DNA from 3 places in the Planococcus notacanthi genome. Region 1 is predicted to be linked to each of the others. Evidence: a T-box and tRNA genes for the amino acid it is inferred to sense, from the RefSeq annotation. Region 1 holds a T-box; the other regions hold tRNA genes.
The links. The T-box of region 1 lies ahead of argS (arginine--tRNA ligase). A T-box ahead of a tRNA ligase gene usually reads a tRNA of that ligase, here a tRNA-Arg.
Positions count from the first base shown of each region.

Region 1 (10,117 bases):
AGACTTTGGTGCTGGCACCGGCTATTTCACGATTCCAGCAGCTAAACAAGTCGATGGTGTTGTCTATGCAATAGATACTGATTTGAGTATGCTGGAAATGATCAAAACAAAAGCCGCGAAAGAAGAGCTTACTAATATTGTGCCAATCCAAGGCGGTGAAGGAGAGCTTTCAATACCGAAAGAATCCATCGATGTGGTCATTGCATCATTAGTTTTACATGAAATTGATCCTTTGACAGAAACGTTAATGAAGATGAAAGAGTGGCTCAAAGCAGGTGGCCATTTGGCCGTCGTTGAGCTTGAGCCTAAGATACAGCCGGCGCAAAAAGCACCGAGAATTTCGTTGATCGGCATGGAAAAGGCAATAGAGGACGCGGGGTTGCGGATTACCGATAAGTTCTTTCCGGCTGACTCCTTGTATGTTCTCATTGCCCGGAAGCATGAATGGGCGCAAGGGGAGTGATGATTGATATATAGAAAGAGAATCCCGAAGTGAGCAATCTGGTAAAAAAGAAAGTCAAAATCACAGAAGATCGGTGTTTATGAACTGCAAGTTAGTTGCAGAAATGGGAGATGGACCATGAAGTTCAAATTAGGGGCGGCTATTATAGCCATAGGGATTATCGTGTTTTTAATTCTTCAAGCGACAGTGTTTTGCGAAGCATGCGGCAGTGAAAGGGCAGATATGAAGCAAGATGCTACAAATGCGGTTTATGAGTTAGATGTTCAGATGAGTGAAGACGGGAGCTTTCAAGTTGGAGCTACAATTGAAGTGACGAATGATTCATTGGATTCCTGGTCTGAAATCGGCTTTTATCTGGTGCCGAATGCCATGAATTCGGAAGAAACAGCGAACTACGAAGATGAAGACCTTGAGATTGAAGTGTCTTCAGTCTCCATTGACGGTGTGGAAACCGACTACAAACTGGACAACAATGAACTGATGGTAGAACTGGAAGACAAGCTGGAGCCCGATTCCCAAGCAATAGTGGCCGTCGAGTATGCGATGGTTTTGCCGGAAGGCGGCATGCGATTATCCCAAGTGGATGATAATTATTACCTGGCCCATTGGTATCCGATGCTCGGCATTTACAAAGATGGCTGGGACATTATCGATTATGATTCAAAAGGGGAATCCTACGATACGGATTACGGCGACTATACCGTCAGCTACGAGTTGCCCAAAGAATACCTGGTGGCCAGTTCAGGTGAAGATGGACCAATTGAGGCAACACAGAACGGTCTGGTGAAAGGTCAAAACATCAAAGATTTTTACCTGGCAATCATGGACCCGGATGGGTGGGAAACCCGAACCGTCCAAGCCAACGACACTGAACTGCGGGTGTTCACGCCCGTTTCGGCAAACATGCTGGAGGAAACCTCGGAATTGGCTGCTGAAGCTTATGTATATTTTGAAGAAAACATTGGCGATAATCCCTTTGGTGAGTTGGATATCATCGGGAACGACGGCTATATGGAATACCCGAACATCATAGAAGTAGCCGCAGATGAGGAATCCCAGGAGTCGGTTTTGGTACATGAAATCGCCCATCAATGGTTTTATTACCTGGTGACGAACGATCCGTATCAGGAAGCGTGGCTTGACGAAGGATTGACGGAATTTGCGAGTTCCCTTTTCATCAGCGAACGCTATGACGATGACGAATATGGATTTTGGAGCGCTGCCGCAGCTGAAGATTACTATCCGACAGAAACTTATGTGAACATCCCGCTCGATAAATTTGAGGATGAATTCTATTACTCAACCATTTATGGCAAGGTTCCAATGTTGCTCAAAGAATATGTTGACAGCCTGGATGGAAATGAAACAGCGCTGGAGTTCCTCGCTGCCTATTACGCAGAATTTCAATTCAAGCAAGTCGGCACCGAAGAGTTTAAAGCATTTTTTGAAATGTATTTTGAAGGGGATCAAAGCGAATTCCTGGATAGCTGGTTAAAGTAGAAAAGGATTGGGAGAAGGGGAAGGGGAACTGCAACACTACTCTTTCTTTTCCTTCTTTCAATGTAAAGCAGCAGACAAAACTCGATAAGCTGAAGCGCCAGTCTGACTCTACATCTAAAGTCTTAGTCTTAAGCACCCCTGAGCCCGATGGTTTAAATGGTAAAGCCGGTTATGCTGGTATTATTAAAGATTTACCAAAATTCAGGAGGTGCTTTATGCAGTTGAATCAAAAATTGGTTTTATCATCTATTCTTTTATTGGTTGCTCTATTGGCCGGCTCTGGATTATTCCTGAATTCATTGGAAAGGAATCAATGGGTCCACGAAACCTTGATCGAAGTGTTTCAAAACGATGCGAAAGTAAAACAGGATATGAGCAGAGGAGAAGTCACGGTTTCCGCAGATGAATTTGCGGATAATATGGTTATTTTTGTAGAAGACGTCCTAATGTATCCTTTTTACATGTTGGTCTTTGCCGTATTCCTAGGCTTGTTCGGATTTCTGATGATGGCGACCCATCCTTCGATTGCGTCAGCTTTTCTTGCGCTGGCCGGTGTATTATCCCTGTTCACTTTAGTTCCACCTGTTTTATTGTTTTTTGCTGCAAACAGTTTAGTGAAGTCGGGTGGGACTTTAACGGCGGTACCCCACAGGAACGCATTTTGATCACTGGGTAAATCGGCAGAAAAGGAGCTTTAAAAAGGCTTCTTTTTTTATGCGTATATGGCTAAAGCATAAGGGAAAAGAAGGAGTTTTCAATGAAATGGAGAATATAACCAACTAGCTTGAAATGGTGCATTCGTGAGGGAGGGACAATATGTACAAATTGCTTATGTTGTTGTATTGGCTTTCTGCATTCCTTACGCTTGCTGGTTTCTATGGCATGAATAGTTTGGGTGAACCGGTAAAAAATGATGATTTCGGAGGAGGAAATGGCAACCCGACTCTGGTTATTCCATTTTTCCTCATGCCGTTCATTTTGTATTTCTTATATGGAACGATTGAATTATCGATGAGAGCAACCAGCAGGTGGTACAGTCCTAAAGGCATTTGGACTGGAATTGCAATCAGTTTCATTTATGTGGCTGTATCCTCTGCTTATACATTGAAAAAAGCAAAAGACTTTCGGATCTATATCGTTGAGACAAAAGATGCTTTTGACAACCCCAAAGACTTTTCCTTATTCACTATTTTTTCCAATCATATTTTCTTTAACCCACTGACTTTTGGCCTGCTGGTGGTGGGGTGTTTTCTGATAGGATCGGTTTGGAGTTTAATTAGACAAGCACCTGAGAAATAAAGAGAAGATATATATTGCCGTTCGCATAAGAAAGGACATAAAAGGCATGTTAACTTACGGGTATTACGTTGTATTGCTGGTTTTAATTCTGCTAGCGGCATGGAGTACGTGGGGGGAAACCCATAAAACGATCATGTATGGAATTGCCATAGCCGGACTTTTAGGTTTAGTCGTCCTAAAAGTATTAGAAAAAAGCCGATGTAAAAACTGAAAAGACTAACAACTATGTTAAACTTAACCAATAAATACTGGAGGTGTTATAGATGTCCAATGAAGTACTTGGAATCATTGCTTTGTTGTCCATAATCATCTGGATCGCGGTTTCCAAAGAAGCGGTAAAACCGACGAAAGAGATCCAGTGGCCGAAGATGTTAACTTTGCTGTCTGCAGGAACTGCATCAGCATTCGTCATCACTTTGTCGCTTTTTCAAAGCCAGCCGTTCTAAAACAGACTCAGTGAGTTGAGTCTGTTTTTTTCTTTCTGTACTGAAAACGCCAAGCATAATAAATAATCCAGGCACTTAAAAGAACCAATGAGGAAAGATATTGGTAAGCATAGTCTGCAAAAATCAGAATGGAAAATCCGATAATCGCTGTAGGGATCATGATATAAAGAGAAACTTCAATCAGTGGGGGGTTCTACATCCCCCGCTGATTGTTAGTTGATCCAATCGGACTTTTACGGTCAGTGGATCTCCCGCTTATAAAAGCGGGAGTCTTACTGCTCGTTAAAGCGGGATATATCCACATTCTTACTTCTTTGTTTTTCAAACTCAATTCGAATCGATTCGTCATGGGCATCTCCTCGTTTCTGACAAGTTAATAAACAATAGATTTGTTTAATCATACCTTTTTTTGGCAACAGGAACAAAAAAACCTTTTGTTTTCAAAATATTTTGACTCTGCAAGCATTGTAAGCTATGATATTCCAAAACTATACAAAAATTCTGTGACGAAGAGAGTAGTTGCATACGGATACGTCAGCGAGCCGGGGACAGTGAAAGCCTGGTGGTGTCTGCTGCAATGAACCGCACTTCCGAGAAACTGCCTGAACCTTCCAGTAGGGCATGTTGGTGAAACCCGTTATCATGTTTAAGTTGGTCTGTTTAATTATGGACAATGAGAGTGGTACCGCGGGAAAGCCCGTCTCTGTATGAATGCATACAGAGACGGGCTTTTTTATTTTTAGTTAAAAGAGGAGGACTATGGAATGGAATTAAAACAAACGTATGCTGAGGAAATTGCTTTGGAGCTGAATGGGCTTGTGGAGCTTGATGAAATCGTGAATTTAATTGAACAGCCGAAATTCGACACACAAGGAGATCTGGCTTTTCCTTGCTTCACATTGGCAAAAGCAGCGAAGAAGTCGCCTGTAAATATTGCGAAGGAGCTGGCACAGGCAATTTCCCACCCATATTTTGAAAAGGTAGTAGCGGAAGGGCCATATGTAAATTGTTTTTATAATAAACCGGACGTCAGCTTAGTGGTCATGAAAGAAATTTTGCATAAAGATGCTGGCTACGGGTCTTCAGAGATTGGGCAAACCAAGACGGTAACACTGGACTTTTCTTCTCCCAATATTGCGAAGCCATTTTCCATGGGGCATCTGCGTTCAACAGTTATCGGCAATTCTTTGGCGAACATCTCTGAGAAATGTGGCTATAAAACCATTCGGATCAACCATCTTGGCGACTGGGGAACACAATTCGGCAAATTGATCACCGCTTATAAATTGTGGGGGAATGAGCAGCAATTGAAAGAGGCCCCCATCAGTGAATTGCTGAAGCTTTATGTAAAATTCCACGATGAAGCTGAAAAGAATGCGGAGTTGGCGAACGAAGCCAGACTGTGGTTCAAGAAACTTGAAGATGGAAATGAAGAAGCCCAGCACTTATGGAAATGGTTCCGTGATGAGTCGCTCCAGGAATTCGCCAAAATCTATCAACTATTGGATGTTGAGTTTGATTCCTATGACGGAGAAGCTTTTTATAACGACAAGATGGATGAAGTGGTGGAGCTTCTGGTAGAAAAACATTTGCTGATCCAATCGGAAGGGGCGGATGTCGTTGATTTGAGTGATTACAGCCTGCCGCCCCTATTGATCAGAAAATCGGATGGCGCCACGTTATACGGCATCCGCGATTTGGCGGCAGCTTTGTTCAGAAAAAGAAAATTTCAATTTGATCAATCATTTTACGTCGTGGGGCAAGAACAAACGCTTCATTTTAAGCAGTTGTTTTTGGTGCTGGAAAAGATGGGATATGAATGGCCAAAAGACATGGTCCATGTGCCGTTCGGCTTTATCTCGAAAGACGGCAAAAAGATGTCGACTCGTAAAGGCTGCGTGGTTTTGTTGGAACAAGTCATCAAAGAAGCGATCGCTCTTGCGGAAAATAACATTGCAGAAAAAAATCCAGCGTTGCCGGATAAAGAAGAAGTAGCCAAAATGGTGGGCGTAGGGGCGATCATTTTCCATGATTTAAAAAATGACCGCCAAAGCAATATAGAATTCTCCCTTTCGGACATGCTGAAGTTTGAAGGCGCTACAGGTCCTTACGTCCAGTATACCCATGCGAGAGCCCGTTCCATTTTATCGAAGTCTGCAATCGATCTTACACTGCTCAATCCGGCAGGACTGAATGATCCTTACAGTTGGCCGATTATAAAAAGATTGCTGGCGTTCCCAGAAGTGATTTCCAAAAGTTTTGATTATGCAGAGCCGTCTCAAATTGCCAAATACCTGATTTCGTTGGCTCAGGAATTCAATACCTATTATGCGCACGTGAAAATATTGAGCGAAGATATCGAACTGGAAGGAAGACTAGCCCTGGTTCAGTCCGTGGCGATCGTATTAAAGGAAGGATTAAGGTTACTTGGAATCAAAGCGCCTGAAAGAATGTAAAGAAATTTTGGATACCATGCAAGCCTAAACCAGGATAGAAAATAGTCAGATTCACAGATCTTTAACATATTCAAACTGAAATTTTTGACTAATTATTACTTATTATGGAATATAATAATGCTATACTTTGAATACATCGGAGAAGATATAATAATCTGTCAGTTAGTATGGATGGTTCTAAGTTAAGGGGGATCTGGGGTGAAACAGCATTTGAACGAATGGAAAACGCCTTCCATCCTGCTTGGTTCTTTGGGCATCGCCAGTCTGGGAGATTTCATCTACCTGGTAGCGATTAACATCATCGTATACCAAATGACCGGTTCGGCAGCCGCTGTGGCCGGGCTGTGGGTGATCGGTCCATTGACCAATATCGTGACGAAATTCTGGACAGGAAGCTTTATCGATTACCGAAGCAAGAAACATATCGTGTTGGTGACTTTGATTGCACGGGCGTTATTTATCGCTTTAATTCCTTTAGCGTCGAATCTTCTGGCGGTGTATGCGATTCTCGTTGTTCTCAGCGTTGCCAAGTCCTTTTTCGGTCCCGCTTTAATGACTTATATCACCATGCTGGTGTCTCCGCATAAGAGAAAACGATTTAACTCGCTTCGGTCATTCAGCTCATCGAGTGCATTCATCATTGGTCCAGCTATTGGTGGAACGCTTATCCTCACAACCAATATTTCGGTCACTTTGTGGCTGACGGCCGTGTTCTATCTGCTGGCCTCATTATTACTTGCTCTGTTGCCTGAAACCGAAAAAATCGAACCAACAGAAATTCCTGCTCTGACGTTTGCTCAAGTCGCAAGAGATTTTACAGTCGTCTATGCTTTTATGGCTGAAAGAAAATATGTATCTGCGATTTACCTGGGTTTTCTTGCGGTGATGTTGTTTTCTTTTGCCATGGATGCCCAGGAAGTTGTCTTTACCCAGCAGGTGATTGGTCTGACGGAAGTGGAGTACAGCCTCCTGATCAGCATCACGGGCATCGGTTCAGTGAGCGGGGCGCTGTTGCTGTCCATCTTTTCGAATAAAGTTTCTATCCGTTATATGATTGTCATCGGTTTGTTGATGATGACTTTCGGCTATGTCATATACGCATTTTCCTGGTCTTTTGCATCGGTTACTGTCGGCTTTATCATACTTGGATTCTTTAATGTCTTTTTGAATGCGGGAATTGCGACTTTTTATCAAAACAATGTACCGGTGTCTGTCATGGGGAGAGTGACAAGCATCTTCCAATTGATCCAAAGTGTATTTCAAATCTTTTTCATTTTAGGTATTGGTTTACTGGCCGATCTAGTTTCACTAAAGCTGACGATTGGTGCGCTTGCGGTGACTATGTTGGTGACCGCTTTCCTGTATGCAATAGCGGTACTGAACCCGAGGTATTCCGGCTGGTACATAGAAGAAGTTGAAATTAAAGAAGAACTCACCAGAGGTTAAAATAGAAAATCTAAATAGAGAAACCCCTCACATAAGCCACCTGATTGTGGCTTATGCGAGGGGTTTTTTAATTTAGTCTGCAATTTCACAGAACCGGTGTAAGTCCGTGATCCGTATGATAGCGCCCTCTTGGCACTGCAAAAGGAGAACCTGAGACCGGATCTTCAATTACGACGCAGTCGAGGCCGAAAATATCTTTGACCAATGGACTCGTTATTACCTCAGAAGGTGGCCCTTCAACAATCAGTTTTCCTTTTCGGAGACCGAATATGTAGTCTGCATATCGAGCTGACAAGTTAATATCATGGAGAACCATGACAATTGTCGTTCCGTGCTTACGGTTCAGATCAGTCAGCAAATCCAGAATTTCAACTTGGTAGGTGATATCCAGAAAAGTAGTCGGTTCATCCAAAAACAAAATATCCGTTTGTTGCGCCAAGGCCATCGCAATCCAGACACGCTGCCGTTGACCACCTGACAGTTCGTCGATATTGCTGTTGGCAAGCTCTGTAATGTCCATAATGCGCATCGCTTCAGCAACCGCTTCGTAATCTTTTTTTGTCCATCCGCTGAATAGGGATTGATGGGGAAATCTTCCACGTCCAACCAAATCGGCGACAGAAATGCCTTCTGGAACAATTGGAGATTGAGGCAGAAGCCCTAATACCCTCGCCAACTGCTTTGGTGGGATTTTGCTGATGGATTTTCCATCCAGCGTGATCTTCCCTGAAGTTGGCTTGATCAGCTTCGCCAAAGTTTTAAGAAGCGTGGATTTGCCGCAGGCATTGGCCCCGATAATGACGCTTATTTTGTTGCTTGGAATAACCAAACTGATTCCATGGAGAATGGTTTTGTTGTCATAACCCGCAACGATGTCTTCGGCTTGAAAAATATGTGTTGGTTTCATCATAATTCTCCTCTTTGGTTCATGCGGATCAGCAGGTAGATCAAATACGGTGCCCCAAGTATGCCGGTAATGATCCCTACAGGATATCTGGCAACAAAGGCGAATTGTCCGATCAGATCAGCCAGCAAAACCAAGTTGATTCCAACCAGTCCTGCAGGCAAAGCGTTGGAAAAACCTGCGCCGACCATTCTTTTGGCAATCGGACCTGCCAGAAAAGAAACAAAGGCGATCGGGCCGGTTGTAGCCGTGGCAAGGGCGATCATGCATACAGAACTGATGATCAGCAAGACGCGGGTTTTATCTGTGCTTACCCCGAGGGACGTGGCCGCTTGTTCGCCCAGCTCCAATATGCTCAAATGTTTTCCGAGCAGGATAATGATGGGAGTGAATACCAGAACCGATAAAATCAACGGTGGGAGCTCGTCCATTTGCGAGCCGTTTAAGCTGCCGCTCAACCATCTGAATGCTGCAGGGAGATCTTGCTCAGCGCCAATCAATAATAGGTAGGAGATCAATGCATTGAGCATCGCCTGTATGCCGATGCCGATCAGGATCAATCTTCCAATGGAAAAAGATTTTCCTTTAGATAAAAAGTAGATCAATAGTATGGTCGCCAGTCCGGCAACAACAGAAGCTATTGATACGATAGCGCCGCTTGTGTGCAGGATGACGATACAAAAAACGGCTGCGGCACTTGAACCGGCAGTGATGCCGATGACATTCGGATTGGCCAAAGGATTGCGGAGCATAGTCTGAAACGTGTTGCCGGCTATGCCAAAAGCGAATCCAGCAAATAGTCCAGCCAGCATCCTCGGCAAGCGAATTGTGGTAATGGCAAAAGTCGCGCCTTGAATATCTTCACCCAATAAGACACGGATGACATCCATCAAGGGGTAGACGGTATTTCCCATCAGCAGCATCGCCAGGCAAAGCACAACAGCCAGCACCGTCATTGAAATAGTGACCAATAGCCAGCGGCGATGCCTCTGGCGTCTTCCAGTCTGTATAAACTCGATAGCGTCGTTTCTCATAGAGACCGCACCTTCGATTTCATCGTCAATAGAATAAGAATCGGAGCACCGATAAAGGCTGTAACAACTCCCACTTCAAGTTCTCCGGGACTGCCGATAATTCGTCCACTGACATCAGATACCGTTAAAATAACAGCGCCTGCAATGGCTGACATGGGGATGACGAATCGCAAATCTGGTCCCAGAAGGAGCCGCATTACATGTGTTGATAACAGTCCGATAAAACCGATTGGTCCAGCAAGTGCAGTGGCTGCTCCACATAACAAAACAGCTCCTAAAGCGGCGGTCAATCTTAAAACACCTGTCCGGACGCCGAGGCCGCTGGCAACTTCATCTCCCAAAGCTAAAGCATTTAAAGCAGGAGATGAAATCAAGGCGATGATGATGCCAATGAGCAGAAAGGGCAGAAACGTGGAAATGGAGCTCCAGTTTCCTGAGCCCACACTTCCCACTTGCCAGAATCTGAATTGATCCATGACATGAGACTGTGGAATCATAATTGCCATGACCAAGGAAGAAAGGGCTGCACTAGTGGCAGCCCCTGCCAGTACAAGTTTGAGCGGTGTAGC
Region 1 is NZ_JASDCQ010000001.1:735,759-745,875, forward strand. It holds gene QMA01_RS03480 (class I SAM-dependent methyltransferase) at 1-463, shown strand, start outside; gene QMA01_RS03485 (M1 family metallopeptidase) at 581-1,963, shown strand; gene QMA01_RS03490 (hypothetical protein) at 2,179-2,628, shown strand; gene QMA01_RS03495 (hypothetical protein) at 2,780-3,262, shown strand; gene QMA01_RS03500 (hypothetical protein) at 3,526-3,708, shown strand; T-box leader at 4,203-4,416, shown strand; gene argS (arginine--tRNA ligase) at 4,473-6,164, shown strand; gene QMA01_RS03510 (MFS transporter) at 6,363-7,610, shown strand; gene QMA01_RS03515 (ABC transporter ATP-binding protein) at 7,696-8,517, opposite strand; gene QMA01_RS03520 (FecCD family ABC transporter permease) at 8,517-9,548, opposite strand; gene QMA01_RS03525 (FecCD family ABC transporter permease) at 9,545-10,117, opposite strand, start outside.

Region 2 (10,117 bases), on a different contig from region 1:
GCTCCTCTACGCAAAGCAAGAAATGGTCACGAAGCAGCAGGAAGACCTTTTTCAAATGTGGTTCTTGTTAGTTGAAAAAGCATTCCTGCGCAACTATGCGTTTAAGAATCCGGCAGCATTGGCGGCAGCTGTTGACTATATGGTCAGTTCATCCAAAAATGAAAAGCTGACAAAAAAAGAAGTGGCTGACCAGTTCAGTGTTTCGGTCGCTACATTGACGAAATACATGAAAGAACTCATTGCTTACCTCCCGGAATAGGAGCATAGGCATAAAAGTTGAAGGTTTTCCCAGAATCTTATACGATTTAGCTACTGAGAAATAGGAGGTCTATTGTTATGACTGAAACGAATACAATCTATGATGTAATTATTATTGGAGCAGGACCAGCAGGCATGACTGCCGCTGTTTACACTTCCCGTGCGAATCTATCGACATTGATGCTTGAACGCGGCATTCCAGGTGGCCAAATGGCCAATACGGAAGAAATTGAAAACTATCCAGGGTTTGACCATATCCTTGGACCGGATTTATCTACAAAAATGTTTGAACACGCGAAGAAATTCGGTGCTGAATACGCTTATGGTGATGTTACCGAAATTATTGACGGCGAGGAATACAAAACCATCAAAGCTGGATCAAAAGAGTACAAAACACGTGCGATTATCGTAACAACAGGAGCCGAGTACAAGAAAATGGGCATTCCAGGAGAAACTGAACTTGGCGGCCGCGGCGTGAGCTATTGCGCGGTTTGTGATGGAGCTTTCTTTAAACAAAAGGAATTAGTGGTTGTCGGCGGCGGAGATTCAGCAGTCGAGGAAGGCGTTTATTTGACTCGTTTTGCGGATAAAGTAACCATCGTCCACAGACGCGACGAACTTCGTGCCCAAAAAATCCTTCAAGACCGTGCATTCGCCAATGACAAGATCGACTTTATCTGGAGCAACACGGTCAAAGAAATCCACGATGATGGAAACGGCAAAGTTGGAGGCGTGACATTGGTATCGACGGATGATGGGACTGAAAAAGAATTTAAAGCAGACGGCGTCTTCATCTACATCGGCATGTTGCCTTTAACAAAGCCATTTACTGAACTGGGGATTTTAAATGATGAAGGATATGTGGTGACCAATGAGAAGATGGAAACCAAAGTTCCAGGAATCTTTGCAGCCGGAGATGTTCGTGAAAAAACTTTGCGCCAAGTAGTTACAGCAACTGGTGATGGCAGTATTGCAGCACAGGCAGCTCAACATTATATTGAAGAGCTTATCGAGAAAATGGCAATGAAAACTCAAGCTTAATTTTTTCTTAATCTGTTTGTAACAGCTTTGTCATGTATAAGAGGTATAGTTAAGAAAGTAAATTGACCCCCTTTTTATAAAGAATTTGGATAGGCCGTTTTCCGGGCAACCCGGTAAACGGCCTCTTTTTTTGCATTCTTTTGCATGACACACCAGGATACATGTATAATGAAGTAAGTTTACAATAGATGCGGAGTGTCGAATGTGCAGCGAATCGCGAATTTATTAGTTATCCAAAATGGACAAGTATTATTATTGAAGAAACCGCGCCGTGACTGGTATGTGGCACCTGGCGGAAAGATGGAGCCCGGTGAGTCGATTTTCGAGGCGGCCGTTCGAGAGTTTAAAGAAGAAACGAATGCGACTCCGGTTGGAACTCATTTAAAAGGCATATACACGATGATGATCCAGGAAAATGGACAAAATGTGGACGAGTGGATGCTCTTCACATTTGCAGCCCGTGGACTGACCGGAAAAGTGTTTGAAGAAACACGAGAAGGCTTATTGGAATGGCATCCGGTTGAGGATCTGGCGTTTTTGCCGATGGCAGAAGGCGACCGGACCAACCTGCAATTTGCGGCCAGCCAGCAAGGAATCCAGTATGGGACATTCCATTACACACCGGACTTCCAGTTAATCAAAGAAACCATCCAAACATCAATAGAAGAGGTGAACCACCAAAATGGATAACCGCCAAGAAGAAACAGAGTTAATCATCATTACAGGCATGTCAGGAGCAGGAAAAACTGTGGCAATCCAAAGTTTTGAAGATTTGGGCTTTTTTACGATTGATAATTTGCCTCCTGCCCTTTTGCCTACTTTTATCAAGTTGATGAGAGATTCAGGGAAATCGATGAAACGTGTGGCAGCAGTCATGGATTTACGAGGCGGCGACTTTTTTGACAGCCTTGTAGAATCGATCGACCATTTATCGCAGGAACCGAATGTCTCCATCACAGTTCTGTTTCTGGATGCGGAAAACCAAACATTGGTGAGCCGATACAAAGAAACCAGAAGATCTCACCCGTTATCGCCAGGCGGACTGGTTTTGGGCGGCATTAAAAAAGAACGTGACATGTTAAGTGATCTTCAGGGAAGAGCGCAGTTTAAATACAATACATCCAATATGTCGCCACGTGAGCTGAAGGAGAAAATCATCGCGGACTTTTCTTCTAAGACCAGCAATGTGTTCACAGTGAATGTGATGTCTTTCGGGTTTAAGCACGGCATGCCGATCGATGCCGACCTGGTCTTCGATGTCCGCTTTTTGCCGAATCCTTACTATATTGAAGAGTTGAATCCTTTGTCGGGATTGGATGAACGGGTTTCCAGCTACGTGCTGAAATGGCAGGAAACACAGACGCTAATCGAGAAATTGACGGATCTTCTGCAGTTTATGATTCCGCAATACAAAAATGAAGGAAAAGCCCAATTGGTCATTGCATTTGGCTGTACAGGCGGACAGCACCGTTCTGTGACCTTGGCTGAGTACTACGGAAAACTTCTCGCTGAGAACAATAAAGTCATCATCACCCACAGAGACGTCAAAATAAGAAAGGATTGAGTGCATGGAACGCAACCAACACCGGAAACGCATTGTTATTTTAGGCGGTGGCACTGGCCTTTCCACACTTTTGCGGGGATTGAAGCTGTATCCGCTGGATTTGACGGCTATCGTTACTGTGGCAGATGACGGGGGAAGTTCAGGGCGTTTGCGAAATGACTTGGACATCCCGCCACCAGGAGATATCCGAAATGTGCTGGCTGCATTATCGGATACAGAACCATTGGTAGCGGAAATGTTCCAGTACCGCTTCAAACATTCCTTGGATTTGGATGGCCATTCCTTGGGTAATTTGATGCTTGCGGCTTTGACGGATATTACCGGTGATTTTTCTCATGCCGTCCATGAAATGAGCCGTGTATTGAGTGTCAATGGCACCGTTTTGCCTGCGGCCAATCAAATTGTAACGCTCAATGCAGAGTTGGAAGACGGCACGATCATCAAAGGCGAATCCAAGATTCCTGCATATTTGCAGCCGATTAAACGGGTGTTCATCGAACCCCGTGATGTAAAAGCACTGCCTGCTGCGATAGCGGCCATTGAAAACGCCGATGTAATCGTGGTCGGACCGGGTTCTTTGTACACCAGTATTTTGCCGAATCTACTCGTGAAAGATATTAAAAAAGCAGTTCTTGCGGCAAAAGCGAAGAAGATTTATATCTGTAATTTAATGACACAAGCGGGCGAAACCTATGAATATACAGCCTCTGACCACGTACAGGCACTTTATGACCATGTCGGCGAAAGATTTTTGGATGCGATTCTGCTAGATAAAGTCCAAGTGCCGCCGGTTGTTGCCGAACGCTACAAAAAAGAAAAAGCATGGCCGGTGGAATATGACGAAGAGAAGCTGAAAGAGATGGGCCTCGAAGTCCACCGAAAAGACATCGCCAATATCTTTGGGGAAATAGTGCGGCATGAGCCGATGAAAGTGGCAGAATGGTTATTTGAATATGCTGGGGGCCGTGCCAGTGAAGATTCAAAGCAGCTTTACTTCTAGTGCTTTGAAAGGGGGAACGAATTTTGTCTTTTGCATCGGAAACAAAAAAAGAAATGACACAGATAGAAGTGGATGATTGTTGTGGAAAGGCAGAACTTTCCGCTATGATCCGGATGAACGGCACATTGTCGTTTTCCAATCGGCAATTAAGCCTGGATATCCAGACTGAAAATGCGGCAATTGCCCGCCGTATCTATACCTTATTGAAACGTTTCTACAAGCCGTATCCTGTCGAATTGCTCGTCAGAAAAAAGATGCGTTTAAAAAAGAACAATATCTATATTTGCAGAATTCGGGAAGGTGCCAAGCATATCCTGGAAGACCTGGAGATATTGACAGAAGGGTTTCAATTCCAGCACCAAATCGTTAAAACATTGATTGAAAAAAACTGCTGCAAACGCTCTTACTTGCGGGGGGCCTTCTTGGCTGGCGGATCTGTCAACAATCCTGAAACATCCTCCTACCATTTGGAAATCTACTCTCTTTATAAAGACCATGCAGATTCTTTGGTTGATCTAATGAACGAATTCCATTTGAACAGCAAAATGATCGAACGGAAAAAAGGGTTTGTGACGTACTTGAAAGAAGCGGAGAAAATATCGGACTTTCTGAGCATCACTGGCGCGCATTCCGCTTTATTGAAATTTGAAGATGTCCGAATCATTCGGGACATGCGCAACAGCGTGAACCGTTTAGTAAATTGCGAAACGGCAAACTTGAACAAAACCATCGACGCCGCATTGCGTCAAGTGGAGAACATCCGTTTTATCGATGAAGCAATTGGAATCGATCAATTGCCTGAACGATTGCGTGAAATTGCCCGACTTCGGGTAGAGTATCAAGACGTCACCTTGAAAGAGTTGGGTGAAATGGTGTCTGGTGGAACAGTCAGTAAGTCAGGTGTCAATCACCGGCTGCGGAAAATCGATGAAATCGCTGCATCGTTGAGAAATGGAGAAATGATCGGCCGCTAAATGCCGGCTGTTCTTTCATATATAAGAGAGTGAAGTTTTAGAGGAGGATAAGTATGGTTGAAAAACAGGTGAAAGTATTATTGAAATCAGGTCTTCAAGCAAGACAGGCTGCTTTATTTGTTCAAGAAGCGAACAGATACACAGCGGATATCTACTTGGAAAAAGACAATAAAAAAGTAAACGCTAAAAGCATCATGGGAATCATGAGCTTAGCTATCAGCAAAGGCACACTCATCACGATTTCAGCAGACGGCTTGGACGAGGAGAAAGCGGTTCAGTCGCTTTCTGGAATTATCGAGCAGGAAGCTTAATCACCTCTGATTAGAGCAAATAAAAACCTCACAGCCATTGGGCTGTGAGGTTTTTATTTTAGATATCTTTTTTGTGGTTTTCAGGCAATTTGCTGCGTGTGATGACTTGGTCGATCAAGCCATATTCAAGCGCGCGTTCTGCTGTCATGAAGTTATCGCGGTCCGTATCTTTGGAAATGACTTCGATTGGTTGTCCTGTGCGTTCAGACAAGATCTGGTTCAATTTCTCGCGAAGATGAAGAATGCGTTTCGCTGCAATTTCAATTTCAGTCGCTTGGCCTTGAGCACCACCAAGAGGCTGGTGAATCATGACTTCGGCATTCGGCAATGCAAGGCGTTTGCCTTTTGTTCCAGCTGCCAATAGGAATGCGCCCATTGAAGCTGCCATACCGATACAAATTGTCTGTACGTCTGGACGGATAAACTGCATTGTATCGTAAATTGCCATACCGGCTGTGATGCTGCCGCCTGGGCTGTTGATGTAAATGGAAATGTCTTTGTCCGGATCTTCCGCTTCAAGGAACAGAAGCTGCGCGACGATTGAATTCGCAACATTATCATCAATTCCGCTGCCCAGCATAATAACACGGTCTTTCAACAAACGTGAATAAATATCATAAGCACGTTCGCCTCGGCTTGTTTGTTCGATTACTGTAGGAATTAAGTTCATAGAATAGTTCCTCCTCGATTAAGTGGTGTGCAAACAATGCTGAAAGTTCTCTCAGCTGTACTATTATCATACACATGATGGTCAATGAAGGTCAAATCTAACGAATTAAAAAAATGGACTTGATTAAGTCGGAATGGTTTTGTATAATAGAAAAGTCGCTAATAGCGAATACGCCCTCGTAGTGTAATGGATCACACGTAAGATTCCGGTTCTTGAGATGGGGGTTCGATTCCCTCCGAGGGCATCAATAAACAGGAAAGTCCGTTTTGCCGTTTAATCGGCGATGCGGGCTTTTTTTTGTTGCCATATGCAAAGATGCAAAAATTCGCTTATGGATGGAATCTTCTGTTAAGCGGTTAAATAAGCTATACTACGAAAGATATGTAAAAAGTTTACATTCATAATTATAACGAAATATTATTACATAGTATCGAAAAGAGGAAAGCTGGGTGAAGAAATTAGTGATTTCCAATCTAAGCGTAACTTTATGGATTAGAGGTGGATTCGGTTTGAATAGAGAAAAGTATATTGAAGCAAATCCGGGTGTTTCTGAAGTGTTTGCCATCAAATTCGGAATGGATAATGAAAAATGAAGAAAAAAATTATCCTTTTGAGTGCATTAGGGATCTTCCTGGTGGCTGCTCCTGTCAACGCAATCGATTTCCCCGAACTAACCAAGGATATTTATGTACAGGACATTTCTGGTGTTCTATCCGATGAAGCTGAAGAAGAATTGCGCCTTTTAGGTAAAAACTTAGAAGATGCGACGACTGCCCAGATTGCTGTGATGGCCATTCCTTCGCTGGAAGGAGAGGCTATTGAAAGTTATGCTTTAGAAGCTCTTCGCCATTACGAAATTGGTTCTGAAGATGAGAATAACGGTGTTCTAATGGTAGTTTCGACAGGCGACCGTGAAATCTATATCGCTACGGGCTACGGTCTGGAAGGCGTTTTGCCGGATGCTAAGGTGGGGCGGATATTGGATGATTACGCCGTGCCGTATTTGAAGAAAGATCAATTCGACCAAGGCATTAGGAATACCTATACAGCGCTTTATCATGAAGTGACAGCAGAATATAGCCAAAATGCTGAAGCTGCAGCTCCCCAGACTGGAGCATCCCAAGTTCCTGCTTATGAGCCCCGTGAAAAATGGCCGCTTCATCGTGTTATTATAGCCATCGTCATTGGCATTTGGATTGTTGTGGCCTTATTTGGAGATGGTGCAGGAAGAGGCAATGGCAAAAAATCCAGAAGTGGCGGGTTGAGAAGCCAATCACGGAGCAGCAGTGCCAGAAAAAGCTCTGGAGGCAGCAGACCCCGCAGAGGTGGAGGAGGTTCTGGTGGGGGCGGCGGTGCAAAACGGAAATTTTAACTAATGGTGATGTGATAAGTTGAAAGTTGGCCAGATGAAATGATTTGAAATGCTAGGGATTTTCCAGTTCATTCTGCCTGAATAGATTAGAGGGCGAGTCTTATTTTTCAATTTAGAGAAATTGCCTTCTAAAGGAATGGCGCAGCTGGCATCTGTCTACTCCTTCTTTTCAGGCCTATTCCGAAAAGAAACGTTTAAAAAGTCGTGTGGTAAGGGAAATGATTACTAATACATACTAGTTAAAGAGGTGGAGCATTTGAGGAAATTGTTGATTCCTATTATTATTGTAATTGCATTAATTGCCATTGTGGCAGCCATTCTTGTGCCAAGCTACAACGGATTTGTCCAGCTTGAAGAGGACGTCAACCAGTCTTACGCCCAAATTGAAAACCAGCTGCAGCGCAGACTGGATTTGATCCCGAACCTGGTGGAAACGGTGAAAGGCTTCGCTGACCAGGAACAGGATGTCATTGACAGTGTAACGGAAGCCCGTTCAAACTTGGCCGGTGCGGAAGGCGTCAGTGAACAGGCGGAAGCGGATGCTGAATTGAGCGGGGCGTTGAGCCGTTTGCTCGTAGTAGTGGAAAATTATCCGGAGATCCGCTCCAGCGAAAATTTCCAGCAGCTGTCGGATGAATTGGCCGGGACAGAAAACCGGATCGCCGTAGCCCGTCAGGATTATAACGGAACAGTATCAGAATTTAACCGCAAAGCCAGAAGTTTTCCGGGGAATATGATTGCTGGTATTTTCGGATTTGATGAAAAAGAATACTTCGAAGCAGATCCGGATGCATCCGAAGCACCTGAAGTCGATTTTGGAACAGATGAGGATGAACAATGAGACGCAGAATAGCGCTCCTATGCTTCCTGCTGCTGATGGTCAGCGGGCAAGGTGTTGCAGCTGACTTTCCGGAATTGACGAATGATATTTACGTTCAGGATGAAGTCGGTATTTTGTCAGAACAGCAAAAAGAGGAGCTGCGCCAATTAGGTCGTGGTCTGGAAGATGCGACTAGTGCCCAGATCATGGTACTGGTAATTCCCACGCTTGAAGGTGAACCGATTGAAAGTTACGCCAATCAGGCGTTCCGCCATTATGGCGTCGGTTCGGAAGAAGAAAACAACGGAATTCTGGTAGTTCTGTCACTGGATGAACCGAATGACCGGGAAATTTATGTGGAAATCGGTTACGGTCTGGAAGGCGCATTGCCGGATGGGAAAGTCGGCCGGATTTTGGATGAATACGCTATTCCTTATTTGAGCCAGGGCAATTACAGTGAAGGCGTCATCAATTTGTATGAAGTCCTGTATCAGGAAGTAGCCGCTGAATATCAATGGAACGGGGAACCTGTAGAACCGCAGGCAGCTGCTTCCCAACAGCAGCAGGAAGGACTTCCTCCGTTCATGACCATTCTGATTGTCTCGGCTATTCTCATCCTTATTACCGGAGGTGGCGGCGGCAAAGGCGGTGGTCGCCGTCGGGGCAGAGGCGGCAGAACAATTTACATGGGCCCAGGAAGCTTTGGCGGCGGTTTTGGTGGCGGCGGTGGTTTCCGTGGAGGCGGAGGCGGCATGTCTGGAGGCGGCGGTGCCGGGCGAGGCTTCTAAAAGTATAAGCTAATGCCTTTTAGAGAAAGAAGGAATCCAATGTTTACCCTGTATACGCGCGCCAATTGTCCACTTTGTGATGAAGCTAAGTTGATGATTCAATTGGTAAATGAAGACTTTCCATTGTCGTACAAAGAAATCGATATCGAAAGTGATGATGAATTGCATGAAAAATACATGCTGATGATTCCGGTTTTGGAAAAAGACAATAAGGTTTTGCTGTACGGCAATATCGGTTATGTAGATTTATTGGAAGCGTTAGAAAGTTAACGCTTCTTTTTGTTTGCAATTGATAGAAAGATTCGGTAGAATGAATTTAGTGGGACACAAAATTATTCAATGGGACAAAAAACGTCCAACTGGAATGGAGTGAACAAATGGATGCTTTATCTGCTGCTCAGCAAAAGCTGATGCCAGAAATGTCCGAACTCCTGAAAAAACGGTACCAGATTTTACAGACCATCAATTTGGAACAACCGATCGGCAGGCGAACGTTAAGTGAAGTTGCCGGAGCTACAGAGCGTGAAATTAGGAAAGAAACCGATCTGCTGCGCAATCAGCAGTTGATTGAAATGAAAACGGCGGGCATGACGGTTACTTCGCAAGGATTGGAAGTACTGGAAGAGCTGAAAGTTTTCGTGCGTGAACTGTCCGGGCTGACTGATATGGAAATTCAGCTGCAGTCGATATTAGGAATTTCAAAAGTGGTGATTTTGCCACAAGACAGTGATGAAATTCCAGCAGTAAAATCCCATATTGGCAAAGAAGCTGCCCGGCTTTTGGAAGCATTATTCGGACGCTGTAAGAAAATAGCCGTTACCGGGGGCAGCACGATGGCAGCCATCTCGAAAGAATTATCCATCGGCAAGCCGGATCGGACGCTTCAATTTATTGCAGCCCGCGGTGGGCTTGGAGAAGATGTCCTTCATCAGGCAAACACCATTGCCGCCGCTTTTGCGGAAAAAACAGGCGGTTCGTTCAAAACTCTTTATTTGCCTGATCACTTAAGCGCTGAAGCATTTGCAATGATGATGAAAGAGCCAGTGATCAAGGAAATGATGGACTTGTATGATCAGACGGATGTAGTGGTCCATGGCATAGGCAATGCGGAAGAGATGGCGGTACGCCGGCACTCTTCTTTGGAAGAAGTAGAAAAGATACGGTCTGGCGGAGCAGTCAGTGAGGCTTTTGGCTATTATTTCGACAAAGATGGAAAAATTGTTTATCGGATCCGCACAGCGGGGATTCAATTGGAGCAGGTACAAAAAGCTTCAACAATTTTGGCAGTTGCTGGTGGAGGTTCCAAGGCAAGGGCAATC
Region 2 is NZ_JASDCQ010000005.1:97,745-107,861, forward strand. It holds gene QMA01_RS15875 (tetratricopeptide repeat protein) at 1-259, shown strand, start outside; gene trxB (thioredoxin-disulfide reductase) at 337-1,299, shown strand; gene QMA01_RS15885 (NUDIX domain-containing protein) at 1,504-1,989, shown strand; gene rapZ (RNase adapter RapZ) at 1,982-2,863, shown strand; gene QMA01_RS15895 (gluconeogenesis factor YvcK family protein) at 2,868-3,863, shown strand; gene whiA (DNA-binding protein WhiA) at 3,887-4,837, shown strand; gene QMA01_RS15905 (HPr family phosphocarrier protein) at 4,891-5,148, shown strand; gene clpP (ATP-dependent Clp endopeptidase proteolytic subunit ClpP) at 5,207-5,818, opposite strand; tRNA gene QMA01_RS15915 (tRNA-Arg) at 5,991-6,062, shown strand; gene QMA01_RS15920 (hypothetical protein) at 6,268-6,411, shown strand; gene QMA01_RS15925 (TPM domain-containing protein) at 6,408-7,190, shown strand; gene QMA01_RS15930 (LemA family protein) at 7,447-8,031, shown strand; gene QMA01_RS15935 (TPM domain-containing protein) at 8,028-8,798, shown strand; gene QMA01_RS15940 (glutaredoxin family protein) at 8,838-9,068, shown strand; gene QMA01_RS15945 (sugar-binding transcriptional regulator) at 9,176-10,117, shown strand, end outside.
Region 2: it encodes a tRNA-Arg, which carries the amino acid that the T-box ahead of argS (arginine--tRNA ligase) is inferred to sense. The anticodon was not compared.

Region 3 (10,117 bases), 610 kb from region 1:
CTATCGCGAGAGATAAATTCGCTTTAGGCGGGCGATTGAAGAGCAGTTAGGCAGAGGGAAATCTATGGAAGAAGGAGCTATTTCCAATAAAAAAAGCACAGCCCGGAGGCTGCGCTTGAATTTATTGCATTCTGCTTTCGATTTCTTTCCAAGCTTCGTCTTTGCCGAGACCGGTTTCAGACGAAAAAATGATCAATGGATCGGTTTTATCCATATCCAACGTGGTGCGCACAATTTTCTTGTGCTTGTCCCATTTTCCTTTAGGAATTTTATCCGCTTTGGTTGCGATAATGATGCATGGAATGTCATAATGCTTCATGAAATCGTACATTGCAATATCATCTCTGCTTGGCGGATGGCGCAAGTCGACGATTTGGATCACAGCACGCAATGGTTCGCGGTCTGTGATGTACCTTTCAATCATCTTGCCCCATGCTTCCCGTTCGCTTTTTGATACTTTGGCATAGCCGTATCCGGGAACATCGACATAGAACAGCTTTTCTTCAATTTTATAGAAGTTCAAGGTCTGTGTCTTGCCGGGTTTAGATGAGATTCGTGCCATGCTTTTGCGCCCGATCATTTTGTTGATGAAAGACGATTTCCCGACGTTTGAACGTCCGGCTAAAGCGAATTCCGGTAAACCGTCTTCCGGATATTGATCCGGACGGACGGCACTGATGACTAGTTCTACATTATTAACTTTCATTCATTTTCTCCTTCTAAGGCAATTTCCAATGCCTCATCCGCTTGAGAAACCAGTTTAAAGGTCAACTCTTCACGGATTGTTTCTGGTATATCTTCCAGGTCGCGCTCGTTATCAAGCGGCAGGATGATCGTTTTCAGGCCAGCACGGTGCGCACTCAGGGTTTTCTCTTTGACTCCACCGATTGGCAGAACGCGTCCGCGCAAGGTGATTTCACCCGTCATGCCGACTTCACGGCGGATCGGACGTTTCGTTAAAGCAGATACCAAAGCAGTCGCGATGGTAATCCCCGCTGAAGGGCCGTCTTTTGGAACAGCGCCTTCCGGAACGTGGATGTGGATATCGTGCGATTCATGGAAATTCGGATCGATCCCAAGAGATTCAGCACGGGCACGGACAAACGACAATGCCGTTTGTGCAGATTCTTTCATAACGTCCCCCAACTTACCAGTCAACTGCAATTTGCCTTTGCCGGCTGACAGCGAAACTTCGATTTGAAGCGTGTCCCCGCCGACTGTTGTATAGGCAAGGCCAGTAGCCACGCCGATTTGGTTTTCTGTTTCAGCCATTCCGTAACGGAATTTGCGTTTTCCAAGGTACGATTCCACTTCTTCTGCGCCGACTTTCACTTGGTCTTTCTCTTTTGAGACAATTTGCTTGGTTACTTTGCGGCAGATTGAAGCGATTTGGCGTTCCAGTCCACGGACACCCGCTTCGCGCGTATAGTAGCGGACGATATTAAGCAAGGCTTCGTCATCAAACTGCAACTGTTCTTCCGTCAAACCATGTTCTTTCAATTGCTTCGGTGCCAAATGGTTTTTAGCGATCATTTGTTTTTCGACTTCTGTGTAGCCCGCAATTGAAATGACTTCCATCCGGTCACGCAGCGGTCCAGGAATTGATCCTAAATCATTGGCTGTCGCGATGAAAAGCACATTGGAAAGATCATACGTTTCTTCAATGTAATGGTCACTGAACGAATTATTCTGTTCTGGATCCAATACTTCCAGCATCGCCGAAGATGGATCGCCGCGGAAATCATTCGACATCTTATCGATTTCATCCAACAGGAAGACCGGGTTAACGGTTCCCGCTTTTTTCATTCCTTGTATGATACGGCCTGGCATCGCACCGACATACGTCCGGCGATGGCCTCGGATTTCCGATTCATCGCGGACGCCGCCAAGTGAAACGCGGACAAATTTGCGGTCCAAGGATTCGGCGATCGATTTCGCCAAGGACGTTTTCCCGACACCTGGAGGTCCGACCAGACAAAGAATTGGGCCACGCAATGAATTGGTCATCTGCTGGACAGCCAAGTATTCCAGTACGCGTTCTTTGACGCTTTCCAGTCCATCATGGTCACGGTCCAACACTTCTTCTGCGTATTTGATATCCAGACGATCATCTGTCGCTTCCGACCACGGAATCGTTACCAACCACTCGATATAATTGCGGATAATGCCGCTTTCTGCAGCTGCAGAAGGAAGTTTCTCGTAACGGTCCAGTTCTTTGAAAGCCACTTTTTGAGTAGATTCCGGCATTTTCGCTTCTTCGATCCGTTTTTTCAGATCGACCACTTCAGCTGATTTGCCGTCTTTGTCGCCAAGTTCCGTTTGGATCGCTTTCATCTGCTCGCGCAAATAAAATTCTTTTTGCGTCTGCTCCATCGCTTTTTTCACACGAAGGTTGATCCGTTTTTCCAGATCTACGACTTCCTGTTCACTATGGAGACGGGTAATCAAAAGCTCTAAGCGTTTGCTGATATCGAATGTTTCCAAAACTTCCTGCTTGGCAGCCACTTTCATCGAAAGATGGGAAGCGACCATATCCGCCAAGCGGCCAGGCTCTTCAATATCAGCAACGGTATTATACGTTTCTGTGCTGACTTTTTTCGAGCTCTTCGCGTAGTTCTCAAAATGCTCAATCAACAAACGCATTAGGGCGTCTTGTTCTGCATCTCTTTCTGTTTCGTCCGGGAAAGAAGTCACTTCAACAATCGTGAAGTCCTCCCCTTCCTCGTAGTTCTTCATTTGTCCGCGTTCCAAACCTTCAACCAGTACACGGATTGTGCCATTCGGCAATTTCAGCATCTGCTTGACATATGCCAGCGTACCGATTTTGTGGAGATCGTCTTTCTCCGGCTGCTCTGTACTCATGTCTTTTTGAGTTGCCAAAAAGATGATGTTGTCATCCAGCAATGCCTGTTCCAATGCAGCCACCGAACGCTCACGGCCTACATCTATATGCAATACCATCGTCGGGAATACAAGAAGTCCGCGCAATGGCAGTAATGGCACACTTTTCGTCACTTTTTTCTTCGCCATCTGGGAAGTCACCTCCGGGAATATTTTCAACAAGAAACAATCGTAAGTAAGTTTTTAAGGTTATAAGACATATCGCAGCCTTGACAGGTGCTTCCGCTTTTCTAATAAAAACGGGCCAACTCCGAAATGCGCGGATGCGCACGATCAGAGTCAGCCCGTATCATCCTTTTGATTGGTTCAACTGCCACTCAGTGAGACTTTTCCACTGCGTGAAGTTCCACTCATTTTACGCGGATGTTTTCTCATTATTGTCGTTGACGAATACGGAGCCATCTTCCAAAATCAGTTTAGGCTGTACGCTATCCGCAACAGTTTCTTTTGTGATGACACATTCAACGATGTCTTCACGTGAAGGCAGGTCAAACATCACTTCAAGCATGATATTCTCGATAATTGAACGAAGTCCACGGGCACCGGTTTTGCGTTCAATTGCCAATTTCGCAATTTCAACAAGTGCACCAGGCTCGAAAGTCAATTTAACGCCATCAAGTTCCATCATCTTCTGATATTGCTTGATCAATGCATTCTTCGGTTCAGTCAAGATTTCAACCAAAGCTTTTTCATCCAATTGCTCAAGGCTTGCCAATACAGGCAAACGGCCGATGAACTCTGGAATCAAACCAAATTTCAACAGATCTTCCGGAATCAATTGGCTAAGCAATGATTTCTCATCCAATTCTTCCTTGTTCGGATCTGCACCGAAACCGATGATTTTATTGCCGAGACGGCGTTTGATGATTTGGTCTACTCCATCGAAAGCACCGCCTACGATGAACAGAACGTTCGTCGTATCGATTTGGATGAATTCCTGATGTGGATGCTTGCGTCCGCCCTGAGGTGGAACACTTGCAGTGGTTCCTTCCAAAATCTTCAGAAGGGCCTGCTGTACGCCTTCACCGGAAACATCGCGTGTAATCGATGGGTTTTCGGATTTGCGTGCCACTTTGTCGATCTCATCAATATAGATGATTCCTTTTTCTGCGCGCTCCACATCATAGTCTGCAGCTTGGATCAGCTTTAGTAGAATGTTTTCTACGTCTTCTCCGACATAACCAGCTTCAGTCAATGAAGTTGCGTCTGCAATCGCAAACGGCACATTCAGAATGCGGGCCAAAGTTTGTGCAAGCAAGGTTTTCCCGCTTCCTGTTGGTCCGATCAAGACAATATTAGATTTCGACAACTCGACATCATCGATTTTGCTGTTTGAGTTGACGCGTTTGTAGTGGTTATAAACTGCTACAGCCAACGATTTCTTCGCTTTTTCCTGGCCGATGACATAGCCATTTAAAATATCCAGAATTTCTTTTGGCTTAGGCACTTCTTTGAATTCTACTTCTTCGTCTGTACCAAGCTCTTCTTCTACGATTTCCGTACAAAGCTCAATACATTCGTCACAAATATAAACACCTGGTCCTGCGACCAGTTTACGAACTTGCTCCTGTGGTTTACCACAAAATGAACATTTTAAATGCTCTTTCTCGTCATTGAATTTGAACAATGTATTCACCCCTATTCAAGCCATTATCTTACAAGATTATCGTAATTGTAGCAACTAATTAGATTCACAGTCAATTTCTTGGCATCCTAAGTATAATTCCAGTGTTCTATGTAGTGGAAAACAAGGTGCGTCTCCGCACCTTGTTTCCTAATTCTTTATATGTTGCTTATGTGTTATTCAGCGATTTTAGCGTTGTCCACTAGGAACTCAACTGTGTTCTGCATGCGGATATCGTTCTCAAGCATTTCAGTTCCACCTAGAGCTGTTTTGATCTGTTCAATGTCCATGTTGAATTGACCAGCCATTTTTTCAAGCTCTTTGTCGATGTCTTCTGAAGTAACTTGCATGTTTTCAGCTTCAGCAATAGCTTCAAGTGTCAATGAAACGCGTACGCGTGTTTCAGCATCACCGTGCATTTGCTCACGAAGTGCAGCTTCGTCTTGCCCAGAGAACTGGAAGTATAATTCAAGGTTCATGCCTTGTTGAGTCAAACGTTGTTCGAAATCACTCATCATACGGTCCATTTCTGTGTGGATCATTGCATGAGGAATATCGATTGTTGCGTTTTCAGCAGCTTTTTGAACCAATTCGTCGCGAAGCGTTGCATCAGCAGCAGATTTCTTCTCAGCAATCAGGCTTTCTTTCATTTTCGTGCGAAGCGCTTCAAGGCTTTCCACTTCAGGGTCGATTTCTTTAGCGAACTCGTCGTTCAACTCTGGAAGTTCCTTGCCTTTAACTTCGTTTACTTTCACTTTGAATGTTGCAGCTTTGCCTGCAAGTTCAGCAGCGTGGTATTCTTCTGGGAAAGTGACTTCAACGTCTTTTTCTTCTCCAGCTTTAACGCCTACCAATTGCTCTTCAAATCCAGGGATGAAAGAGTTTGATCCGATTTCAAGGGAATAATCATTTCCTTGGCCGCCTTCAAAAGCTTCTCCATCAACAAATCCTTCGAAATCGATAACAGCTGTATCGCCTTCAACGATTGCTTCGTCTTCTTTAACAGTCAACTCAGCCATACGCTCCTGGTTTTCTTTCAACTGGTTTTCGATGTCTTCGTCAGTCACTTCAGTATCAGGTTTCGATGCTTCAAGACCTTTGTATTCGCCAAGCTCAACTTCTGGTTTTACAATCACTTTCGCTGTAAATACAAGAGGCTGGCCTTTTTCGATTGTTTCAATGTCGATTTCAGGACGGTCAACCGGGTTGATTCCTGCTTCTTCAACTGCATTCGCGTAAGCGTCAGGCAAGATGAAATCCAAAGCGTCCTGGTAAAGTGATTCTACGCCAAAACGTTTTTCGAACATTTGACGAGGCATTTTTCCTTTACGGAAACCTGGTACGTTAATTTCTTTAACAACTTTCTTAAACGCTTTATCAAGACCGGCGTTTACTTCTTCTGCAGGAACTTCAACTGTAAGAACCCCTGTGTTACCTTCTTGTTTTTCCCATTTTGCTGACATATTATAAGCCCTCCAAACATTTTCTACAAAGTCATTTTACGTTTTATACGAATTTTGACAACTTCAATATTATAGCACACATGCCGACAGGTTCAACTATTTCTACCCATTGCGCATTTCGAACCAAAGTTCGGCCTGCTGAATCAGCTCGAGCAGCTTTTCGTCTTCACTGAATGAAGTCATTCCGCTGAACAGCCCTTCTGTGTAATCCATATACCCCTGCGCCACGTCTTCTTCATTATAGTCATCCCAGATGAACGGATACAATAGATAAATATGCCGTTCAAACAGTTCTTTGACCATCTCTAGACGAGTCGGATCCTTCGCCAGCTCGTTGTCGATGATAGCGGTGATTTTCCGGATTCGGCTGTTGTTCACCGGATCCGGCAATTCATTGATGCTGAATGTGCCTTGGTAATGAAATTTTCGGACGGAAACTTCCGCATCGATCTTTTCCTGGAACAGCATGAATAATATGTATGTCTTCGTCAAGAGATCGGCTTCCGGATGTTCGATGATCGCAATCAGCTTCTTCTTCAAAGCCTGATAGGAAGTCGTCGGCAAATCCAGAATCAATTGCTCTTGTTCCGCAGGGTGAAGCGCCAAAAATGTATCGATGGCGTACTTCGAAGCATCCACTTTTTCAGATGCCGCATTTGATGCAATGCGTTCGTTCAAGTCACGCAATTGCTGGAATTGTTCCAGCCGTTCTTCCGGCAACACTTTTTCTTCTATTAGAGCTTCAATCATTTTTTCCGCTTCTTCAAATTCGCGAACTTGCATCAAAATACTTATGTATAATTCCATCGTTTCCAGGTAATGAATCGGTCCGATCTTCAATAATTCACGGCACACTTCTAGCGCTTCCTGGAATTCCCCAAGCTCATAGAGGCAATAGGCATAACCGCCGAGGGCTGCTGCGTGTTCAGGTTCATATGACAAAACTTGATATAGACTGTCACGGGCATCTTCGTACTTTTCTTCTTTTAAATAGGTCATTCCTTCAGACAACAAACGTGTTACGGTCGTCGGAAAAACAATGACATTCCCCTTGCGCTTTAAATCGCGATATTTCTTCCGCATCCTACCACCTCTTTTGTATCTCATAATCATATCATATTCCCGTTAGAGCGAAAATAAAAACCTTATTGTTGGAATAATGATTGCCCATCACCACAAAGCTTTCTGTTCGCTGGTCAGTTCCAGAAATTTTGGAATCAGGGACAGGCCAATCGCAAACAGTACAATCATCATGCCGACTGTATAAATCAATGGTAAATCCAAAATTATTGCAAATGGCAAAGGCAAAAGAATCATCCAATTGATCAGCGTCATTCGTTGCCGAGATTTTGGTGTTGCATATTGACTGTCCTTGCAATTCGGACAGCGCATGGGGCCATGGATTTTCCATGAGGCCATGATCGACTGCTTCCAAGTCCATTGAGTTCCGCATCTTTCACATACTGGCATAAAAAAACCTCCTTATAAGTATTACGTCTTAAGCAGGATTTAGTTTCACTCTCCTTAAAATTCACGCCAAAAGCGAATATAAAAAGCCATATAGAAGCCGGTAGTTCAGAGATGAAAAATCACCTGTTGCATGCACAAAGAAACCTCCCCGCCGTTCCATGAACGATGAGGAGGTTTCTTTGTTGTACTATGTACATTCCTATAATGTCCCAGGAGGGATTCGAACCCCCGACCGACGCCTTAGAAGGGCGTTGCTCTATCCAGCTGAGCTACTGAGACCAAAGCTTTCTTAGAGTCCAGACTGTGGCGCCTGCTGATGCGGGCGGCTTCGCTTTTCTAACGAAAGACAATTTTAATTATAGAAATGATTTGAATAAAAGTCAATGCTATTTTAAAAAAACATTAAAATTAATTTACAGGCATTTATTCTTGTTTATTCATCCATGTCGGCAGGCTTTCCTGCAACTTGCGCAAAGCATTTCCTCTGTGAGAGATCGCTGCTTTTTCATGAGGCTCAAGTTCAGCCATTGCTTTATCCTGTTCAGGCACGAAGAAAATCGGATCGTAGCCAAAACCATGATTGCCTCGGCGCTCATGAAGGATCATTCCTTCGCATGACCCCGAAAAGGTTTCGGTCTTCTGACCAGGAGCTGCGACAGCCAACACACACCGAAAACGCGCTGTACGCTCGCTGTCCGGCACGCCACTCAATTTCTCGAGCACTTTGTCGATATTTGCGTCATCGCTCTTAGCGAGGCCTGCATAGCGCGCTGAGTAGACCCCCGGTTCCCCGTTCAACGCGTCAATTTCCAATCCACTGTCATCTGATATAACCGGGATGCCAAGCGCATCCGCTACAGCTTCAGCTTTCAAAATAGCATTTTCTTCAAATGTCACGCCTGTTTCTTCCACGTCCATATCCTCTGCCACGTCCCGCAAAGTCAGCACTTCATAGCCGAGTGGAGACAGCATGGTTTCGAAATCTTTGGCTTTGCCTTTGTTTTGAGTTGCGATTACAATTTTTTTCATAGTTCTGCCGGCACCTTTTCACCAACACGCAAAGCGATTTCACCCAGTGCCTCACGCTGCATGGCAATCAATTGGCTGATTCCCACTTCTCCAAGATCCAATAACTCATTCAATTGGGCACGTGTGAAAGTGGATTCTTCGCCTGTTCCCTGCAATTCCACAAAATGGCCTGCACCGGTCATCACCAAGTTCATATCAACTTCCGCACTTGAATCTTCAACGTAATTCAAGTCAAGGATCGGCCCATTTTCAGCAGAAACGCCAACACTTGTCGCTGCAAGAAAATCCGTTACCGGGAATGCCGGCAATTCTAATTTGCTGATGGCCATTGTCATCGCGATAAAAGCGCCTGTAATGGATGCTGTGCGCGTTCCACCGTCTGCCTGGATCACGTCGCAGTCAATCCATAAAGTACGCTCACCCAGCTTCTCCAGGTCGACTACAGCACGCAATGCACGGCCAATTAGGCGTTGGATCTCCATTGTGCGTCCGCCAATTTTGCCGGCTGAAGCTTCGCGGCGGTTCCGGCTGTTGGTAGCGCGCGGCAACATGGAGTACTCAGCAGTAATCCAGCCTTTGCCTTGCCCGCGTAAAAAACCGGGTACTTTATCTTCAATCGTCGCTGTACAAATGACTTTTGTCTGTCCAACAGTAATCAGAACCGAACCTTCCGGATGAATCAAGTAGTCGACGTCCACTGATACGGGACGCAGTTCGTTTGTTTGTCTATTATCTATGCGTGTCATAAAAATCCTCCTCATATATGCTCAAATAGCTTACCATATTTCCCTGACAACAACAAAAACCTGACAGCCGGAAGCCATCAGGTTTTGGGAAAGCGAATCGAATGGATCAGCGGTTCCTCAATCCCCAGCCATTTCTGGATGATGGAACCGAAAATCTGTGTAGAGCCTGATGTATAAAAACGATGCACCGGCGGCTGCTTCCATTCTGCGAATTGATCTTTATAGCTCAAGTAACGTTCTACATCCTTTGCTGTCTCTTCTGCTGAAGACAACACATGGACCGTATCACCAAGAACTTCTTCAATAAAGCCCTGCAGCAACGGATAATGGGTACAGCCTAAAATGGCGGTATCGAATTCTTCATGGGCAATTGTCGCTAACGTATCCTGGACAATGCGGTGAGCGAATTCACCTTCGTATTCATCACTTTCAACCAAAGGAACGAAACGCGGGCATGCCAGCTGCACGACGTGGGAAGCAGAAACGAGAGACAAGATTGCTTTCTCGTAGGCTCCGCTTTGCACTGTCCCTAAAGTGCCCAAAACGGCAATGTTTTTTGTTGTTGATGATTTGATTGCAGCTCTGGCTCCAGGAAAGATTACACCGATTACAGGGATCGGCAAGTGTTTCTGAAGAGAATACAGCGCTGCTGCTGTTGCGGTATTGCAAGCGATGACCAGCATTTTTATATTCTTTTTCATCAATGCATTAGCCATTTGCCACGTATAGGTCCGTACTTCCGAAAGCGGACGCGGGCCATAAGGGCACCTGGCATTATCACCGATATAGTAAATTTGCTCATTCGGCAATAGTTTCATTATTTCCTTTGCGACGGTAAGTCCACCGACTCCTGAATCAATTACTCCGATTGGCGCATTCAACGT
Region 3 is NZ_JASDCQ010000001.1:1,345,511-1,355,627, forward strand. It holds gene yihA (ribosome biogenesis GTP-binding protein YihA/YsxC) at 122-706, opposite strand; gene lon (endopeptidase La) at 703-3,030, opposite strand; gene clpX (ATP-dependent protease ATP-binding subunit ClpX) at 3,257-4,528, opposite strand; gene tig (trigger factor) at 4,702-5,988, opposite strand; gene QMA01_RS06615 (tetratricopeptide repeat protein) at 6,091-7,071, opposite strand; gene QMA01_RS06620 (TIGR04104 family putative zinc finger protein) at 7,159-7,458, opposite strand; tRNA gene QMA01_RS06625 (tRNA-Arg) at 7,664-7,737, opposite strand; gene QMA01_RS06630 (XTP/dITP diphosphatase) at 7,882-8,487, opposite strand; gene rph (ribonuclease PH) at 8,484-9,233, opposite strand; gene racE (glutamate racemase) at 9,311-10,114, opposite strand.
Region 3: it encodes a tRNA-Arg, which carries the amino acid that the T-box ahead of argS (arginine--tRNA ligase) is inferred to sense. The anticodon was not compared.